Regions from separate parts of the Lactobacillus gallinarum genome, predicted to be linked through region 1. Evidence: predicted binding sites of a transcription regulator. Region 1 holds the regulator's gene; each other region holds the start of a gene.
The links. The regulator HrcA, encoded in region 1, represses chaperone genes, less so after heat shock. The targets are predictions, from matches to a motif close to TTAGCACTCNNNNNNNNNGAGTGCTAA.
Positions count from the first base shown of each region.

Region 2: a site for HrcA is predicted at 1,511-1,537, ahead of B5E95_RS00950 (ATP-dependent Clp protease ATP-binding subunit). Genes of this name have one in related genera too.
Region 3: a site for HrcA is predicted at 1,595-1,621, ahead of B5E95_RS04995 (Hsp20/alpha crystallin family protein). Genes of this name have one in related genera too.

Region 1 covers NZ_NFKZ01000002.1:112,340-115,624, reverse strand. The annotation lists gene dnaK (molecular chaperone DnaK) at 1-873, opposite strand, end outside; gene grpE (nucleotide exchange factor GrpE) at 890-1,471, opposite strand; gene hrcA (heat-inducible transcriptional repressor HrcA) at 1,487-2,536, opposite strand; gene ribF (riboflavin biosynthesis protein RibF) at 2,703-3,285, opposite strand, start outside.
Region 2 covers NZ_NFKZ01000001.1:162,122-165,406, forward strand. The annotation lists gene ptsP (phosphoenolpyruvate--protein phosphotransferase) at 1-828, opposite strand, end outside; gene B5E95_RS00940 (phosphocarrier protein HPr) at 828-1,094, opposite strand; gene B5E95_RS00945 (hypothetical protein) at 1,208-1,390, opposite strand; gene B5E95_RS00950 (ATP-dependent Clp protease ATP-binding subunit) at 1,582-3,285, shown strand, end outside.
Region 3 covers NZ_NFKZ01000009.1:22,727-26,011, forward strand. The annotation lists gene B5E95_RS04990 (C1 family peptidase) at 1-926, opposite strand, end outside; gene B5E95_RS04995 (Hsp20/alpha crystallin family protein) at 1,065-1,490, opposite strand; gene greA (transcription elongation factor GreA) at 1,724-2,185, shown strand; gene B5E95_RS05005 (CPBP family intramembrane glutamic endopeptidase) at 2,274-2,936, shown strand; tRNA gene B5E95_RS05010 (tRNA-Gly) at 2,985-3,055, opposite strand; gene B5E95_RS05015 (SOS response-associated peptidase family protein) at 3,097-3,285, opposite strand, start outside.

The DNA.
Region 1 (3,285 bases):
GTCAAATGGTACCTTAGTCTTTTCAACTAAGTCACTAGTCAATTCATCAAACTTAGCACGGGTAAGGTCAGCTTCAAGGTGTAATGGACCAGCTTCACCAGCAGAAATGAATGGAAGTGAAATGTGAGTTGAAGATACACCTGACAAGTCTTTCTTAGCCTTTTCAGCAGCATCCTTCAAACGTTGCATAGCCATCTTGTCCTTAGACAAGTCAACGCCATTTTCATCCTTAAAGTTCTTGATCAACCAATCCATGATACGGTTATCAAAGTCATCACCACCAAGGTGAGTATCACCGTTAGTTGATAATACTTGGAAGACACCGTCACCTAATTGAAGAACGGAAACATCGAAAGTACCACCACCAAGGTCGTAAACTAAGACCTTTTCATCTTGGTCTTTGTTTAAACCGAAGGCTAATGCTGAAGCAGTAGGTTCGTTGATAATTCTTTGTACATTCAACCCAGCGATCTTACCAGCATCCTTAGTAGCTTGACGTTGTGCATCGTTAAAGTAAGCAGGAACAGTGATAACTGCATCAGTTACCTTTTCACCTAAGTAATCTTCTGAGAACTTCTTGATGTATTGTAAAATAAATGCAGAAATTTCTTGTGGTGTGTATTCCTTGTCGCCAACCTTAACCTTGTAATCAGCTTCACCCATGTGACGCTTAATTGAAACAATAGTGTTAGGGTTAGTAATAGCTTGACGCTTAGCTACTTCACCAACTTGAATTTCACCATCTTTAAAAGCTACTACAGATGGAGTAGTACGGTTACCTTCTGGGTTAGTAATAATCTTTGGTTCTTTACCTTCAAGAACTGCAACTGCTGAGTTAGTAGTTCCGAGGTCAATACCAATAACTTTTGACATGTATAAACTTCCTCTCCTATTGAGCAACTACAACCATTGCTGGTCTTAGTGTCCGATCTTTATATTGATATCCTTTTTGTAAAACCTGAACAACGTGATCTTTTTGATCATCATTTTCGGCTGCTACAGTTTGAACAGCTTGATGCAATGTCGGATCAAATTTTACGTCTTCAGCTTCAATCTCAACGATGCCATGTTCTTTCAATGCTTTAGTTAATGAATCAAGCGTCATCTTAACGCCCTTCTTCAGTTGCTTGGAAACATCATCATCGGCTTCTACGCTTAAAGCTCTCTCCAAATTGTCTACAGCAGGCAAAATATCTTTAGCTAAGCTTTGAGATTCATACTTAATAAGTTGAGCTCTTTCTTTTGAATAGCGATTTTGCATATTTTGAATTTCTGCTTCGCTACGAAGATACTTATCTTCAAGCTCCTTATTCTTATCTTTTAAATCAGCCAATTCTTTAGCTAATTTTTCATCATGTTTATCATTTTTTGCTTCCTTACCTTCAGTTGCCTTTTTCTTAACATCCTTAGGTGTTGAAGCATTTTCTTTTTCATCTAAATTCTTTTCACTAGGAAACTCTTCTTTACTCACGGCTAACCTCCTCTATTATTGAAATTTACCGTAATAATCAAGTAACTTCTTGGCTAATTCATTTCTGAAGTATTCTAGAAGCCCTATCATTTGAGAATACGGCATATTTGTTGGCCCAAGTAAAGCTATTGTTCCTTTACCATGGGAGCCGACACTATATTCAGCTGTCAGCAAACTATAATTTTTTAATAAATCATTCGGCAATTCAGATCCTAACTTTACCTTAACTGGGTATTTTTCAGTCTTAGGATCAGCCTTAATATTCATCAAATTAGAAAACAAATTATCTCGATCAATTAATTCATAGAGTGAACGTATATCATTTACATTATTCTCAGTTGTATTGTTCAATAGATTAATTTGTCCATCAACATACATCTGCTCACTAGCCGCATCTTTTAACACGTCTTCAACTAAGCTAAATAATTCGTTAGCATGATCACTACCTAATTCGTTTTTAGCAAGTTCACTTAGCAATGAAACATTAATTTCCTTTAAACTCTTGCCAACTAATTGGTCATTAATCATTCGAACCGCTTTTTCAATTTCTTCACCATGAATATTATGTGGTAAAGCATAAACTTGATTTTGGACATTGCCATCACTCGTCACTAGAATTGCCATCACTTGTCTAGAAGACAGGGGAACAATCCTAAAACCTGTAATTTTAACATCCCTACTCTCAGGTCCTTCAGCAAAAGCAGTGTAATTAGTTAAATCAGATAAAATGCGTGCTGCTTCTTGTACGATTTCATTCACCTGATGAAAAGGTCGATCTAATTGTGTCCCAATCGTGTTATAAACAGACTCTGGCAACTGAAGCGGTTCAACTAAATTATCAAGATAATAACGATATCCATCACTTGACGGAATTCTTCCGCTAGAAGAGTGTGTCTTCTCAATTAAGCCTTGATCTTCTAGGACCGCCATTTCATTTCGAATAGTAGCGCTTGATACTTTAATTGGTAACTGCTTCATCACCGTCTTAGAGCCAACAGGCTCATGCGTTTGTGTGAAGTCTGTAATAATTGTTTTTAAAATAAGCTCTTGACGCTCGGTCAACATAATAATCGCCCTCACTTTTAGCACTCGTAATTCTCAGGTGCTAACAATTAATATGATACTATAAATTAGCAGAAAAACAAGAGGAGTGCTAAAATTTCTTCAAATTATTTCAAAAAATAAAAACTGAAGAACTTAGTTCAAAATTGCTAAGTTCTTCAGCTTCTCGTTACGCATTACTTCGTGCTTCTTGTGCAAAATAATGTTCAATTTCTATTTGGTCTTTCTCTAATTGTTTTTTCAATTCTTCAAGGCCGCTAAATTTAATTTCGCCTCTAGTATATTTATACCATTTAATTTTTATTGGCTGATCATAAATATCCTGTTTAAAATTAAATATATGTGATTCAATAAAAATTTGTTCAGGTTGGCCAATCGTTACATTATAACCGACACTAGTCATAGATTCATACCACTTTCCAGCTACCTGCGTTTTAGTGGCATATACTCCTATTTTGGGAATTACCTTATGACTAGCCCAAAGTAAATTAGCTGTTGGGAAGCCTAATTTATGGCCATTTCTTTTACCATGACCAACGATCCCGCTCATCACATAATGGTGACCCATTAATTGAAAAGCTAATTCCATCTTACCTTCCCTAATTGCCTGTCTAATTTCAGTTGAACCTATTTTTTTACCATTAAAAATCTGCTTAGGCATAACGAAAATTTCAAATCTATCCTTCGCAAATTTTGGTAAATTCTTCATATTAGCAGTCTCTTTAGGACCATATGTATAATCAAATCCAGCT
Region 2 (3,285 bases), on a different contig from region 1:
GTTGGCTGCAATAGTAAATTGCTTACCATCGGCAGTTACTGAAGGTTCATCCTTCAATTTCTTCCATTCAGCCTTTTGCTTTAAGAAAGCTTCACCCTTCTTCTTGTAGTCAGCTACTTGATCATCACTAGGATCAATAATAGCTACACCATCAAGACCATCATCAATTAACATGTCGCCGTTCTTAACGTCCTTAGTAATTGAATCAGTACCAACTACGGCTGGTAATTCAAGTGAACGTGCCATGATTGCTGAGTGAGCAGTACGACCACCAATATCAGTAATAAAGCCCTTAACGTATTTCTTGTTAAGTTGTGCAGTATCACTTGGAGTCAAATCATGAGCAACAACGATTACTTCATGGTCAATTGAAGCTGGGTTTGGTAATTCCTTACCAAGTAAGTGAGCCATAATACGCTTAGAAACATCGCGTACATCGGCAGCACGTTCTTGCATGTAAGGATTATCAGTCATACTTTCAAAAATTTGGATGAACTTTTGTGCAGTTTCATCTAATGCAGCTTCTGCATTGATCTTTGAATCCTTAATTTCATTCTCAATGGCACCAGTAAATTCTGGATCATTCAAAATCATTAAGTGAGCTTCAAAAACTTGAGATTCTTCTTCACCCAAGCTCTTCTTGGCAACATCACGAATCTTTTCAACTTCAGTAGTTGAAGTCTTAATAGCATCCTTGTAACGAGCTACTTCAGCTTCAACATCATCAACTGAAGACTTTAAAAATGAAAGATCAGGCTCCACAAGAAGATATGCTGGAGCAATGGCAATACCATCACTAGCAGCAATTCCTTTTAAAGTCTTGGTCATTATTCAGCTAAACCTTCTTTTTTCATAGTGTCGGCAATTGCGTCCAATGCGTCTTTTTCATCGTCACCTTCAGCAGTGATAGTAACATCAGCATTTTGGCCAACACCAAGTGACATAACACCCATGATTGACTTCAAGTTTACTGACTTGCCGTTGTATTCCAAGTTAACATCTGAACCAAACTTTGAAGCAGCTTGTACTAAAAGAGTAGCTGGACGTGCATGAATACCTGTTTCTGCAATAATATGAAAATCGCGTTTTTCCATTATAAATATCTCCTTTAAATTGAAAAAATTAAACTGGTAATAAATACCCATTCAGGTATTAGATTATCATGTTTTTACAGTTTAGACAACAATAATGTAACAGTTTACATTATTCAATCGTCAGTGTTCGTAGCGGTATATACAATAGCACCGCCTCTTTCAGCTCTGCCGGTAATATATTGTCTTTTGCCATAATTTCTAATAGTTTTCTGTAAATCAAAGGCATCTTCAGGCTCTACCTTATATTCTTTAAGCTCTCCAGACACCAATTGATCTAAAATCTTTTGATAATCCAAAAATATCACCACACTTTTTAAATTTTATAATTTTTTCATTATTTATTCTACTATTTATGTTAATTTTTCAAAAATATTATTATTTTATGTTCTTCTTACATTAAGTAAGAAATGTAGAGCTTAGCACTTGACTACTAAGAGTGCTAATAATATAATTTTGTTACAACTTAAATGAAAGGCGGTCATGTATTTTGCTTTGTCAAAATTGTCATAAACGGCCAGCCTCCATTCACCTCTTTACTAAGGTAAATGGCCAAAGCCGAGAAATTGATTTATGTCAACAATGCTATCAAGAATTAAGAAATCAACAAGGAAATCTAGAAAATATGAATAATAACAATGAATTTTTTGGCGACTTTGATGATTTATTCAACGCTTTAAACGGAAATAACAACAATGCCGCAAATAATATGAACGGAAATAATCCAAGAATGCAAATGGGCGGAGGAAATGGTAACGGCAATCAAGGTGGTAAAAGTCTCCTTGACCAATACGGTACTGATTTAACTGCTCTTGCTAAAAAAGGAAAAATCGATCCAGTTATCGGACGTGATAAAGAAATCGCTCGTGTAATTGAGATTTTAAATAGAAGAACTAAAAACAACCCTGTTTTAATCGGTGAAGCAGGTGTTGGTAAAACAGCCGTAGTTGAAGGATTAGCACAAGAAATCGTTGATGGTTCTGTCCCAGCTAAATTACAAAATAAAAGAATCATATCATTAAATGTAGTTTCACTTGTTCAAGGTACTGGAATTCGTGGTCAATTTGAACAACGGATGGAGCAATTAATCAAAGAATTACAACAAAGTGATGACATCATTTTATTCATTGATGAAATTCACGAAATTGTTGGTGCGGGTAACGCTGAAGGCGGTATGGATGCTGGTAACATCATCAAACCAGCCTTAGCTCGTGGTGAACTCCAATTAGTTGGTGCTACTACTATCAAGGAATATCGCGACATTGAAAAAGATTCTGCTTTAGCACGTAGATTCCAACCCGTTGAAGTAAAAGAACCTTCTATTGATGAAACTATTAGGATTCTGAAAGGTATTCAACAACGCTACGAAGATTACCACCACGTTCATTATACAGATGATGCAATTGAAGCAGCTGCTAAATTATCAGCTCGTTACATTCAAGACAGATTTTTACCTGACAAAGCCATTGACTTGTTAGATGAAGCTGGTTCAAGAATGAACTTAACTATTCCTTATATTGATAAGGATAAAATGCAAGAAAGAATCAATGCAGCTGAGCAACTAAAAGAAGAAGCCTTAAAGAATGAAGATTACGAAAAGGCAGCCTACTACCGCGACCAAATCGAAAAATACGAAAAAGTTAAAGATCAAAAGGTAGATCCAGACAAGTCTCCAGTTATCACCAACAAGATTATGAATAAGATTGTTGAAGAAAAGACTGGCATCCCTGTTGGTGATATTCAAAAGCAAGAAGAAAATCAATTGCAAAACTTAGCCAGTGACTTAAAGGCTCATATCATTGGTCAAGATAAGGCAGTTGAAAAAGTGGCTCGTGCAATTCGTCGTAATAGAATCGGCTTTAACAAATCAGGTCGTCCAATTGGTTCCTTCTTATTCGTAGGACCTACTGGTGTTGGTAAGACTGAGCTTGCCAAACAACTTGCTAAGCAAATGTTCGGTTCAGAAGATGCCATGATTCGTTTCGATATGTCTGAATACATGGAACAATATTCTGTATCTAAGTTGATTGGTTCAGCTCCTGGTTATGTTGGCTACGAAGAAGCTGGTCAATTGACTGAACAAGTTCGTCACAACCCATACAGCTTGATTTTGCTTGACGAAATTGAAAAAGCTCACCCAGACGTTTTGAACCTCTTCTTGCAAATCTTAGATGATGGTCGTTTGACTGATTCA
Region 3 (3,285 bases), on a different contig from region 1:
TCCTTTAATTGGGCAATTGAAGCAGCGGTCAAGTATTCCATTGGCACGTTCAAAAGCTTAATTCTGAGTGAACCAGAAACGTTGTCTTCTGCTGGTAAACCATAAAGCTTGCCATATTCGTGATCTGGAGCGTTAGTTAAAACAACGTAGTCATCAAAATCAACGTCGCCTAAGTACTTGTGTAAGAATTCAAGTGGAGTAAGGTCTTTTTCTAAGTGATACTTCTTATCGTCATCGCGATATTCAAGATCAAATTTCTTAGGTGGCTCACCAACAGCAATGGCAGTCATTTGGTAAACTTCACTTAAGAATTTTTCACGAGTCTTCTTGATTTCGTCATCTTTGCCTTCTTGCTTTAATTTTCTAAGAAATAAAGCATCCTTCTTAAGCTTGTCGCCTAATGCAGTCGCAAAGCCAGTAGTATCGTTAGTGTTGAAAGTTTCAGGCATAGCGTATGAAGGAACAACACCGTATTTTTCAACTAATGCAGCAGCCATTTGGAATTGGCCACCATCTGCACCAGCAAAGTCTAAATCACTTTTAACTTGGCGAGAATCAAGTGGCATGTCAGCACTGTCCAAAATACGGTTGTAGAACATGTTGGCACGTTCAATCTTGTCCCAGAAGAAGTTGTAAGCTTGTGAGAAAGTAAAATCCTTTGCCTTGTATTTCTTGCCGAATTCATGACGTAAAACGTTTAATGTGGCAAATAACCAGCAACGACCTGAGTGCTTTTGGTTAGTAACGTTGTCAGTGTCAAGTTCAGTAGAGAAGACACGGGTTAATTCGCTTTGTACGCGATCGTTGTATGATGCTTCAAGCACACCACTACGTTGTGCAGAACGAGCAATAACTTTGTTTTCTGGGTTCTTGTTAAAGTCTGCAGAAAACTTTTCCAGCTCTTGTACAGTTAATTCATGAGCCATAAAAAAATCTCCTTTTTCATTTTTAATTTTTTCTTAAATTAACACTATTTTAAGCCAAAACAAAAACGGGTTCAATCATGAACTCGCTTCAGAGAATTATATCCGTAACTTATTAGACATCTTGCTTAATCTAATAAATTAATCAATATGGATAGAATTGCTATCATCACCAGCATTTTGCTTTGGCAAGATGATAGTCAATACACCATTATCATACTTTGCATGGATCTCACTTGCAACTATATTTGGTAATCTATAGCTTCTTGAAATGCGACCTTCGCTTCTTTCTTTATGAATAATGTTCTTATCCTTGTCACTTGTATCCTTAAATGATTTTCTGCTGCCAGCAACTGTTAAAAGACCATCTTTGTAGTTAACGTTGATGTCCTCTTTGTTCATACCAGGCATATCGATCTTAACGGTATAGTCTTTGTCTGTTTCGGCAACATCTGATTGCATGATGTTTTCAATTTCAGTGTCATCAAAGAAGTTTCTTGGAAAACCAAACCAGTCGTTCATTGCATCCATCATATCATTGCGACGATTCATCATATCGTTTGCCATATTGAAAACTTCCTTTCAATTTTTATTTGCTCTTTAATTCGTAAGGACTCGTTCTTTTTCCTTACACTGATTATTGTAGTCAGTTTCAAAATAAATTAAACTATTTAGCACTTGAAAGTATATAGTGCTAATTTATGAATAAAAACTTTAGTAAATCAACGTTTAACACTTGTGGATAACTTTTGTATAATTAAAAAGAAAAATGAATGAACGAATTGATAAGGTGTTAAATCATGGTATATTTTCAAAAAATGACGCCAGAAGGCTATAAACAAATTGAAGATGAAATTGCACGTTTAAAGAAAGATCGTCCTCGCAGAATAAAGATTTTACAAGCTGCGCGAGCTCTAGGCGATTTATCAGAAAATACTGAATATACAGAGGCTAAAAGGGACCTTGGACACTTGCAGAGTCGTCTGCGTTATTTAGGTAAGCAATTAAAGTACGCAGAAATTGTCGAAACTAAGGATGATGGCAAAGTAGATTTGGGTAAGACCGTAGTTCTTAAATTTGATGATGATGATGAAACAGAAGAATATAAGATCGTCGGACGGATGGAGGCGGATTTGGCCGATGGCAAAATCTCCTTTGATTCACCTTTAGGTCAAGCAATTATGAAGCAAGAGGCAGGTACCGTTGCCACAGTCGAAGCCCCAGCTGGAGAATATAAGGTGACTATTGTAGAAGTGAAGTAAGCGGACGCCCTATCTGTATTTAATAAACTGTATTTTTTTGGTATAATATTGATTTTGTAGGATACAATCCAGAGTAGGAGTGAAAATTTTGAATACGCCAGAATCGAGAGAGGGAAACGTTATCCGCTATGCAGTGTACCTGGTAGGGTATGTTATCGTCTTTGCAGTCGTTAAGCTAGTGACTAGGAAGACGCCATTGCATGTTTGGGATTTGATTTTGTTTTGCCTTGTTGCAGCAATGATTTTATTATTTTATGTTTATCGCTTTAATCGTGAACAACGTTTTTTTGCTCGAGATTTTAAATTACCATGGCTAGGCAGTTTTTCTACGGTGATGTTGCTTACTTTGGCAATCACGGCTACTCGAATTCTTATATCGTATTTACAAGCATATGAAAAGATTCCACATTATGACTTTCAATTGATTTATTTAAAAAATGAATCAGTTGACATGTTTTGGTTTTTGATCTTAGTACAAGGAATTATCTTACCAATTCTGCAAGAATTCCTTGCAACAGGATTTTTGTTTAATTATGCTTTTCGCAGAAGTACTACTCAAGTTGCAGTAACAGGAATCATTGTTTCAGGAATTATTTTTAGTTTGTTAAACTTTCAAAGTTCACTTTTGTTGGTTGTGATTGAGATTATCTATGGCGGGCTATTTGCCTGGAGTTATCTTTATACACAAACGCTCTGGATGCCGATTTATTTGGCTATCATTAGTGGCGTTTTAACCGTTATCATGGCGTAAAAAATAAACGGATGAGAAAAAATCTCATCCGTTTTTTTGTACAAAAAAAGCGGATAGCGTGAATCGAACCCGCATCTACAGCTTGGGAAGCTGTCGTTCTACCATTTAACTATACCCGCAATACTTCTTTATTTTATCATGCTTTTAATTAATAAACCAATTATTTTTGATGTGGCTCTTTTTGTACTTTTAGGTCAATATTGCTGCGATCAACCAAACTGGTAAAGTTTTGAAAAAGCCATCTACGCAGTTCGCCAGGTTCAATGATTAGTGGCATGCGGTTATGAATGGGAGCTATGTCTTTATTAGGAGCGGTAGTAACCATAGAAAAATTATTTTGATCATAAAT